2 regions of the Nitrospirillum amazonense genome follow, and region 1 is predicted to be linked to the other one. Evidence: riboswitches for the same ligand, from Rfam matches in the RefSeq annotation. Region 1 holds a riboswitch; the other holds the start of a gene.
What was found. A riboswitch is a leader RNA that binds a small molecule or an ion and turns the genes downstream of it on or off. The one in region 1 is predicted to bind thiamine pyrophosphate.
Positions count from the first base shown of each region.

Region 2: linked by a shared signal. The riboswitch ahead of thiO (glycine oxidase ThiO) and the one ahead of thiC (phosphomethylpyrimidine synthase ThiC) in region 1 are both predicted to bind thiamine pyrophosphate.

Region 1 is NZ_JARPAF010000004.1:529,428-534,592, forward strand. It holds gene P5F91_RS23170 (glutathione S-transferase family protein) at 1-142, opposite strand, end outside; gene thiC (phosphomethylpyrimidine synthase ThiC) at 292-2,160, opposite strand; TPP riboswitch at 2,330-2,440, opposite strand; gene P5F91_RS23180 (lysozyme inhibitor LprI family protein) at 2,540-3,961, opposite strand; gene P5F91_RS23185 (lysozyme inhibitor LprI family protein) at 3,980-5,165, opposite strand, start outside.
Region 2 is NZ_JARPAF010000002.1:60,661-65,825, reverse strand. It holds gene P5F91_RS06315 (COX15/CtaA family protein) at 1-246, shown strand, start outside; gene P5F91_RS06310 (DJ-1/PfpI family protein) at 324-926, opposite strand; gene motA (flagellar motor stator protein MotA) at 1,287-2,147, opposite strand; TPP riboswitch at 2,335-2,444, shown strand; gene thiO (glycine oxidase ThiO) at 2,412-3,632, shown strand; gene thiS (sulfur carrier protein ThiS) at 3,629-3,832, shown strand; gene thiG (thiazole synthase) at 3,825-4,598, shown strand; gene P5F91_RS06285 (thiamine phosphate synthase) at 4,607-5,165, shown strand, end outside.

The DNA of each region.
Region 1 (5,165 bases):
CGGCCGGGTTGATGGCCAGGTACTCCGGATCATTCTCGACGCCGGCGAGCAGATCCACCGGCCTCAGCCGATAGGGCAGCCCCATTTCCTCCAGCAGCCAGACGACGCGAAAGCCCCTTCCTTCGCCGAAGACGGTGATCATCGTCCACGATCCTCCCTATCTGAACCCGTGCCTGTCTGAACCCGTGGCCCGCGCATCAGGACACGGGCCCGGCACAAAGGACAATCCCCACCGGCGGGGTACCGGTGGGGATTGAACGGACGTCGGGATGCTGAACCCGGATGCGCGCCTCAGGGCGTGTGATAAATCTCCGCCCCCTGCGCCAGGAAGGCCTCCGACATCTCGGCCATGCCCTTCTCGGCTTCGACGAAGCTGCCCTCCACGCCGGCCAGGTCGCGCACCTCCTGGCTGATCTTCATGGAGCAGAACTTCGGCCCGCACATGCTGCAGAAGTGCGCCAGCTTGGCGCCGTCGGCGGGCAGGGTCTGGTCGTGGAACTTTTCCGCCGTTTCCGGGTCCAGCGACAGGTTGAACTGGTCGCGCCAGCGGAACTCGAACCGGGCGCGGCTGAGCGCGTCGTCGCGCAGGCGGGCGGCGGGGTGGCCCTTGGCGAGATCCGCCGCGTGCGCCGCCACCTTGTAGGTGACGACACCCACCTTCACGTCGTCGCGGTCGGGCAGGCCCAGATGCTCCTTGGGCGTCACGTAGCAGAGCATGGCGGTGCCGAACCAGCCGATCTGGGCGGCGCCGATGGCGCTGGTGATGTGGTCGTAGCCGGGCGCGATGTCGGTGGTGAGCGGCCCCAGCGTGTAGAACGGCGCCTCGCCGCACCACTGCAGCTGCAGGTCCATGTTCTCCTTGATCTTGTGCATGGGCACATGGCCCGGGCCCTCGATCATCACCTGCACGTCGTGCTTCCAGGCGATCTGCGTCAGCTCACCCAGTGTCTTCAGCTCGGCGAACTGGGCGGCGTCGTTGGCATCCGCGATGCTGCCGGGGCGCAGGCCGTCGCCCAGCGAGAAGGCCACGTCATAGGCCTTCATGATCTCGCAGATTTCCTCGAAGCGGGTGTAGAGGAAGTTCTCCTTGTGGTGCGCCAGGCACCACTTGGCCATGATGGACCCGCCGCGCGAGACGATGCCGGTGACGCGCTTGGCCGTCAGGGGGATGTGGGCCAGGCGCACGCCGGCATGGATGGTGAAATAGTCCACGCCCTGCTCGCACTGCTCGATCAGGGTGTCGCGGAACACCTCCCACGTCAGGTCCTCGGCCTTGCCGTTCACCTTCTCCAGCGCCTGGTAGATGGGAACGGTGCCGATGGGCACGGGGCTGTTGCGGATAATCCATTCGCGGATGGTGTGGATGTTGCGGCCGGTGGACAGGTCCATGACCGTGTCGGCCCCCCAGCGGATGGCCCACACCAGCTTGTCCACTTCTTCCGCGACGCTGGAGGTGACGGCGGAATTGCCGATGTTGGCGTTGATCTTGACCAGGAAGTTGCGGCCGATGGCCATCGGCTCCGATTCCGGGTGGTTGATGTTGTTGGGGATGATGGCGCGACCGCGCGCGATCTCATCCCGCACGAACTCCGGCGTCACGAAGTCCGGGATGGATGCCCCGAAGCTTTCGCCGTCGCGCTCCAGCTGTTCCTTCAGCGCCTGGCGGCCCAGGTTCTCGCGGATGGCGACGTATTCCATCTCCGGCGTCACGATGCCGGCGCGGGCGTAGGCCAGCTGCGTCACCGCCCTGACAACACCCCCGGGGCCATCCTTGGCGCGCAGGGGCAGGCGGCCGGCGCGGTCGAACACCGGCACGGGGCTGCTCTCGCCTTCCTTCAGGCCGTTGTCCACCGCCTTGATGGCGCGGCCCTCATAACGCTCCACATCGCCCCGGCCCTCGACCCAGGGGCGGCGCAGCTCCGCCAGGCCCAGGCGGATGTCGGTGGTCACGGCCGGGTCGGTGTAGGGGCCGGACGGGTCGTAGACGCGCACCGGCGGTTCATTGGCGCTGGGGCTCAGGTCGATCTCGCGCATGGCCACGCGCAGGTCGGGGTGCAGGGTGCCCGGGATGTGGACCTTGCGGGAGGCGGGCAGGGGCCCGGTGGTGACGGTGAAGCCGTCGTTCGCCGGAATCGCGGCCGGGGTCAGGGTATCGGGCATAGGGTCGTGCTCCTCCGTAGTCCGGCGCCCTTGGCTCTCTGGCCGCTGATGCGTCCGGCACGTCACATGTCGCCAACCCGGGGCAACGACGATGAGGGGGAGGAAGGCGGCCGCTGCAGTCGCGGCCTACAGGGCGGATGCGCGTGTGATCCCGTTGGCGGGTAGATACGCGAAGGCCCCTGTTCCCATCCCTACGCCGGTACGATCCGGATCAGGTTCAAAGGGTCCCCGCGTCTCTCCGCGGATCTCAGCGCCCTCCGGCGCACCCCTGGAACGAAGGCCGCACTGTGCGCGCCCGAGGGCGCAGGTGTCAATGGGGAGGGAAATGGGGTGGTGGGGGAATGGTTGGGCGACGCTCAGTTCTACCGATGGGTTCGCCTCAGTAAATTTGGACGGAGGAGACGGTCTTGATGCTGGGGTGACCGACGCGCACATGGTCGATGACGTAGCCGGCCACGGGCGTCAGTGTGTCGCCTTGCCCCCGCCAGACGCCCAAGATCATGGCGCCCACCCGCCAGCCCACGGTGCCGGGTGCGATGCGCACGGTCAGCGGTCCGTCCGGGCTTTGCCAGGTCATCAATGGCGACGACATCTCGAACGCCGAGAAGCCGCGATAATGCCAACCGGGAAAGTTCGGCATTCGAAAGGTCGCGTCCAATGGTTCATCCATCTCCTGTGGGGTCAGGTCTGGCAAGGTGGGGTAAGCGGGCCCACCAGCCGGATGAAAAGGACCCGCCTCTACCCATGGGCTGGCGCCCACCGTGGCCGCCCAACCGGGGGCCGCTTGCCGCAGGGCTTGGCAGACGGGCGCGCTGGCATTGCAGGTGCCTTCGCCCAGACGGTAGGCGGCTTGGTAGGTCACCTCGAGGTTGCAGGAGTCGCCCCAGCGGTCTTTCCTGGCCAGGCGGATGAACAGGGTTGAGCGCTCAGGTCCGGCCTTGGCCCGGATACTGTCCGCGTTCTGGGTGAAGAACAGAGGCTGTCCGCTGCCGTCCGTGCCGAAGCCGACGGTTTCCGTCCAGCAATAGGGCTGGGCGTGGTTTTCCGGCGGCGGCAGGGCGGGACCGGCTTTCCCGCTGGCGTCCAAGGGAAAGGCGGTGACGCTGACGCAATCGGCCGTGCCCCCCGTTGCCGTCACCGCCACGTGCGAGGACCCGAAGGGAACGATGGCTATGGCGTCGCCCCGCCGATTGATTGCCGCCGCCGGCAGCCGATGACGCCAAGTGGGGTCCAGTTTTTCCTCAGGCGCCGGAACCACGAGCCCGGCGGCGATCATCTGCCGATCCAGGGGAATTTGAAGCGGCGCATCGTCAGCGGTGCGGGCCAGGGTCAGCGTCATCGAAGCGCGAGGGCAAAACGACGGGTCACCTTCCCCTTTGCTCAGGGCCGTCAGCGCCGCCTGGCGTAGGGTCATCGTTTGGGACAGGCATTCCTCCTCCGTCGGCCACCCGACCGTCAGGGGCGACGTCGGCCTGGCGGGCCCTTGGCACAGGCGGTCCCGTGTAGCCAGCCATCGGCGCTGTTCGCCGACCAGTGCCGCCACATCCGTGCCGGCCTGAGTCAACACTTGCCTGTAAAGCCGCGCGACCTCCCTATCCTGGTCCGCCAGCTTCGGATCAGCGCAAATCGCGCGCTCGGTCGCCGTCTTGGCGGCAGCGCAGTCAAAGCCGGGGCCGGCGGCCTGCGCAATGCTGGAAAGAAACAGCGCGGCGGTGATCAGGGCGGGAAGGCGGTTCACGGCGGTAGGCAACCGGTGGTGGAGGTTGCCGACAGAATTAAACATCTTTGCCAGGAACGCCATAGGTGCTGACGGCGGGCCTCAGGGCCGGGCCGCCATCGTCACCGCCGGCACGCCCACCCGCACCTGGTTGATGGTGTAGGCCGCCACCGGGGTCAGGGTGTCGCCCTCCCGCCGCCAGGCGCCCAGGATCATGGGGCCGGGGCGCCAGTTCAGCATGCCGGGCGACAGGCGCAGGATCAGGGGGCCGCCGGGGCTCTGCCAGTGCAGGACGGGCGCCTCCTCCTCGAAGTTGGGCAGGCCGGTGTAGGTCCAGCCCTTGACGCTGGGGATGGTCAGGAAGGCGGGGACGAAGGGGCCGGTGTAGGGGGCCAGGCCGTCCAGGGCGGGATAGTCGGGGCGGCCGGGCGGGTGGTCGGCACCGATGGACCAGGGGCTGGCGGCCAGGGCGGTGGCCCAGCGCGGGGTGGCCTCGGCCAGGGCCTTGCAGGTCGCGGCGTCGGCGGCGCAGCGGCCGTCGCCCAGGCGGAACTCGGTCTGGTAGGTCGCCTCGATGCGGCAGGCCGCCCCCCAGCGGTCGCGATGCACGGGGTGGATGCGGACCTCGGCATGGCTGGGACGGGCCATGGGCCGGCTGGGGCCGGAATCCTGGGCGAAGAAGACCGCGGCGCCGGTGGCGTCCTGGCCGAAGCCGGCGCTTTCCGACCAGCAATAGGCCGGCTTGTCCGCCGGGCGGGCCTCGGGCGGCGGCAGGGCGGGGCCGCCGTTGCCGGCCGTGTCCAGCCAATGGACGCTGAAGCTGGTGCACGACGCGGCGTCGTCCAGCGCCGTCACCGCCACATGGGCGCGGCCGAAGGGCACAACGGCCATCTGGTCGCCGGCGTCCTGCGTCGCCTCCGGCGGCAGCCGGTCGCGCCACACCTGGGTCAGTTCCTGCTCCGGCGCCGGGGTCAACAGGCCGGCGCCGATCAGCTGCTCATCCAAATCGCCCACGGGCGGGCCGCCGTCCAGCCCGCGCGCGGCGGCCAGGGTGGCGGCTGCGCGCTCGCAGAAGGGCTTATCCGGCTTGGCCGCCTGCACCGCCAGCGCGGCGTGGCGCAGGGGCAGCGCGCGGGCCAGGCAGGTGCGCGCCCGCTCGTCATCCGCCGGCGCCAGGTCGCCGCACAGCCGGTCGCGCGTCGCCAGCCAGCGCGCCTGCTCGGCGATCACGGCCGCCGCGTGCGCGCCCGCCTTGGCCTTCGCCAGCCGGTACAGGCGCGCGATCTCC
Region 2 (5,165 bases), on a different contig from region 1:
TGGCTGGCCATCCTGACCGGCCTGGTGGTCTGGTCCTACGCCTTCCGCGCCCTGCGTGCTGACGTCCAGGGCCGGGTGCGGACGTTGGCCATCGCCGTGGCCGCGATGGTGCTGGTGCAGATCAGCCTGGGCATCAGCACCCTGCTGATGTTCGTGCCGGTGCACGTGGCCGCTACCCACCAGGCCGGCGCCCTGGTCCTGCTGGGCCTGTTCACCTGGACGGTGGTGGAATACCGGCGGGGGTGAGCGCCTCATCTGGATAAACAAAAAGGGCGCGAAGCTGGATGCCACGCGCCCTTTTTTCATTCCGTATGCCGGCCTGATCAGGCGGCGGCGGCCTTCTCGGCCAGCAGCTGACGGCGGTACTCGATGGCGTCGGCGAAGACGCGCAGCATGGTCTCGATGAACTCCGGCACCACCTCTTCCGGACCGCGGGCGGTCAGCAGCTGGCGGTCGATGTTCATGTTCTGGCCTTCCTCGGCCACCCAGGTGGCGCCGGCGGCCTCGACGGTCTCGCGGATCGCCTCGTTGCCGGTCACGGTGCGGCCCTTCAGACGCTGGGCCACGGCCAGCAGCTGGACGCCGTGGTTGATGGCGGCGACGCCCTTGCCGGCGTCCATGAAGCTGCCGATGATGCGACGGGTGTGCGGGTTAGCGGCCAGCTTGGTCACGCTGCGCTCACCGCCCGGCAGGACCAGCAGGTCGAAGTCGGCGGCCAGCACCTCGCCAATCTGCTTGTCCGTGGGGAAGTAGTGGCCCCAGGACGTACCGTGCCAGCCGTTCACGAGACCCTGCTCGGGCGAGATGATCTTGGGCGCGGCGCCGGCGCGCAGTAGGGCGCGCTGGGCTTCGGTCATTTCCACTTCTTCGAAGCCGTTGGCGATGAGGATGGCAACGGCTTTTCCAGCGAGCGGCTGATCGGTCAAATTACGTCTCCTATGTTGTTTCGGCGGCCCGACACCCGCCCGTCGCCGTTCCCCAGGGGACGGCGCCGTTGGCAAGGCGCGATGGATGCTGCCTCGTGAAAATGGCCGCCCAGGAACAGGCGGCCATGGCAAAGCGTCAGGCGTGGGCGGCTGTCGTGATGCATGCCGGGCCGATGGGATGACGCTCTATTCGCATGGCACCGTAGTTGGCCTCTCCGGCGCCCCAGGTCAATCGCATTAAGACCGAATCGGGGTTGCAGTGCGGCATGGCTGGGTTGCGGGTGCATGGCCGGGCTCTGGCACGCTCGCGCCCGCCTTGACCTAAACTTTGGGATGGGGGGCGCCCGCCGCCTGCCGGCGTCAATTAATCGCCGACAGCGCCTCTTCCAACTCGTTGAAGTCGGGCATGTACTCCGTCGGCACCTTTTTTCGTGCCGCCTCGATGGACACCTGGGGCGCGTAGCCCGCCAGGTGGGATGTGATGGCCGCCCGGATGACGTGGTAGAACTGGTTCTCCTCCTCCGCCACGCCCTTCAGCCGCGAGGCGATGGGGGCGATGATGCAGTAGGACAGGAAGATACCCATGAAGGTGCCGACCAGGGCGCCACCGATCAGCTTGCCCAGCACCTCGGGCGGCTCGGTGATGGACGCCATGGTCTTGATGACGCCCAGCACGGCGGCCACGATGCCCAGGGCGGGCATGGCGTCGGCCATGGTCTGGAAGGCGTGGCTGGAGTGCAGGTCCTCGTGCTTGGCCTTGTCGATCTCCTGCTCCATCAGCGCCTCAAGTTCATGCGGGTTGTCCACGCCGATGGAGAACATGCGCAGGTAGTCCGCGATGAACTTGACCGTGAACGGATCCTTCATGATCGAGGGGTAGGCGTTGAAGATGTTGCTTTCCAGGGGCTTTTCGATGTGCTGCTCGATGGCCAGCACGCCCTTGGTCTTCATCGTCTTCAGGATTTGATAGAGCAGCGACAGCAGCTCCATGTATTCCTTTTTGTGGAACTTCGCGCCGGGGAAGATGCGCTTCACCGCACCCAGCGCCTGCTTGATGGTGTGGGTGCTGTTCGCCACCATGAAGCCGCAGATGGCGGCGCCGCCGATGGTCATGAATTCGCCAGGCAGGGCCTCAAGGATGATGCCGATCTTGCCGCCGAAAATCATGAACGACCCGAACACGCAGATGAACACGCCGAGCAGGCCGATGGCGGCAAACATGAGCAGACCTTGGTAGCTGGACCCCTAAGGTTCGCAGAGTCCAGACAATCGGCCTACTTGTCAAATCCCTGATGGGGTAGGCCGACGGCGCATCGGCGCGCCCGGACGGGGGATGTCGAACGCCGCCCTGTCACCCAGCCATGACGGCAAGACCCTTGAATTCGGACGCCCCGTCCGCCATCGTTCCCGCCATCGACTGGGGTGCCGCCCGCCTGACCACCGGGCCCGCGGCTGAGATCAGACCCATGGAACCTGCTCCGGATCATGCCGGCGAAGGGAGATCGCGAGACCGTGACCTATCATCCGCCTTCGGGCCATTCATTTGCCAAGCCGTCCGTCGCCCCCCGGGTGGTCGTCATCGGTGCCGGCTGCATCGGCCTGTCAATCGCCTGGCGCCTGGCCGCCGCCGGCTGCGCGGTCGACATCTATGATCGGGGGACCGCTGGCCGGGGTGCCACCCATGCCGCCGCCGGTATGCTGGCGGCCGCCGTGGAGACGGAACCGGGGGAGCAGGCGCTGCTGCCCCTGACCCTGGACAGCCAGCGCCGCTGGCCCGCCTTCGCCGCCGAGCTGGAGGCTTACAGCGGCCTGCCCGTCGACCTGCGCACGGACGGCACGGTGCAGGTGGCCCTGACTCGCGACGATGTGGAGGTGCTGCGCAGCGGCTTCGAGTTCCAGCGGTCCTTGGGCCTCAATGTCGCCTGGCTGAATGGCGCGCAGGTGAAGGAGCGTGAGCCGTGGCTGAACCCCCGCGCCGCCGCCGGCGTGCTGGGCGCCGATGACGGCCAGGTGGACAACCGCAAGCTGGCCGTGGCGCTGAAGGCCGCGGCATTGAAGGCGGGCGCCCGCCTGCACGAGGGCGCGGCCGTGGAGGCGCTGTCGCTGACGGCGGGCCGCACCGATGGCGTGGTGGTGGATGGCGCGCTGAAGCCCGCCGACGTGGTGGCGCTGGCGGCCGGCGCCTGGTCGCGCCAGTTGCCAGGCCTGCCGGAAGGCGCGGTGCCGCCGGTGCGGCCGGTGAAGGGCCAGATGCTGGCCCTGCGCATGGACCCGGCCCAGCCGCTGTTGCGCCATGTGGTGTGGCCGCCCAAATGCTATCTGGTGCCCCGTCTGGACGGGCGCCTGATCGTGGGCGCCACGACCGAGGACAAGGGCTGGGACGACCATCTGACGGCCGGCGGCGTGCTGGCCCTGCTGGAGGCCGCGTGGCGGGCCCTGCCCGGGGTGGAGGAACTGCCCATCGAGGAGATGTGGGTGGGCCACCGCCCCGGCAGCCGCGACGACGCCCCCATCCTGGGGCCCGTGCCCGAGGTCGCCGGCCTGGTCATGGCCACCGGCCACCACCGCAACGGCATCCTGCTGACGCCCGGCACGGCCGACCTGGTCGCCGACCACATCCTGACCGGCCGGGTGGACCCGCTGCTGGCGCCCTTCGGCATCGGGCGATTTGGCCAGCGAACTGAGCTTGACGTGAGGCGTGCATGATCACCGTGAACGGCAAGGCCCGCGACCATGCGGACGGCCTGGACCTGCCGGCCCTGTTGGGCGAGGCGGGGGTGGGGCCGGATTCCCGCGGCATCGCCGTGGCCATCAACGGCACCGTGGTGCCGCGTGCCCGCTGGGCGGAGCGTGCCGTCGCCGACGGCGACGCCATCGAAATCGTGAAGGTGCTGCAAGGTGGCTGAAGACCTGTTCCGCATCGCCGGCAAGGCGTTCACCTCCCGCCTGTTCTTGGGCACGGCGGGCTATCCCAACCAGCAGGTGTTCCTGGACAGCTTGGCGGCGTCGGGCGCTGAAGTGGTCACCGTCTCCATCCGCCGGGTGGATATGGAGGGCGGGGCCGAGGGCATCCTGGACCTCGTGCGCGACAGGGCCTGGCTGCTGCCCAACACCGCCGGCTGCGCCACGGTGAAGGACGCCGTGCTGACCGCCCAGCTGGCGCGCGAGGCGCTGGACACCAGCTGGATCAAGCTGGAACTGATCGGCGACCGCGAGACGCTGTACCCGGATGTGGAGCAGTTGGTGACCGCTGCCGCCCAGCTTGTGGACGACGGTTTCACCGTCCTGCCCTATTGCACCGACGACCCCATCGTCTGTCGCCGTCTGGCCGACGTCGGCTGCGCCGCCGTCATGCCCCTGGGGGCGCCCATCGGCACGGGGCTGGGAATCCTCAATCCTTACAATATCGAAATGATATGCGCGCGCAGCACGGTGCCGGTCATCCTGGACGCCGGCATCGGCACCGCCTCTGACGCCGCCCTGGCTATGGAACTGGGCTGCGACGCCGTGCTGCTGAACACCGCCGTGTCCAAGAGCAAGGACCCGGTGCGCATGGCGGCCGCCATGGGCCACGCCGTCATCGCAGGTCGCCTTGCCCGCCTGGCCGGCCGCATCCCGAAGCGCACCCGCGCCGAAGCCTCCAGCCCAGAGCTGGGGCTGATCGGGGGATAGGTGGGGTGGTGTTGCCCGCCCCACCCCTGCTGGTCATCACCGACCGCCGACAGGCGTCCTTGCCGCTGCCCCAAGTGCTGGACCGCGTGTTCGCCGCCGGCTGCCGCTGGGCCAGCGTGCGGGAAAAGAACCTGGCCGCCCAGGACCGGCTGGATCTGGTGCGCCGGCTGGTCCCCATCGCCCGTCACCACGGCGCCCTGCTGACGGTGCACGGCGACCTGGCGGCGGCGATGCTGTGTGACGGCGTGCATCTGGGGGCGGGCGGCGACGTGGCGGCGGCCCGCGCTCGCTTGGGGGCCCAGGCGCTGGTCGGCCTGTCCCGCCACCATCCGGAGGAGGGCCTGGGCGGCGCCGACTACGCCACCCTCAGCCCCATTTTCGAGACGCCATCCAAGCCCGGCTATGGTCCCGCCCTGGGCCCCCAGGCGCTATCCCGCCTGCCCGGTGCCCTGGCGCTCGGCGGCATCACTGCTGTCAACGCGGCGCAGGCCCGCGCGGCTGGCGCCGCTGGCCTGGCCGTCATGGGCACTGTCATGCGCGCGGCCGACCCAGGCGCCGTGGTGCGGG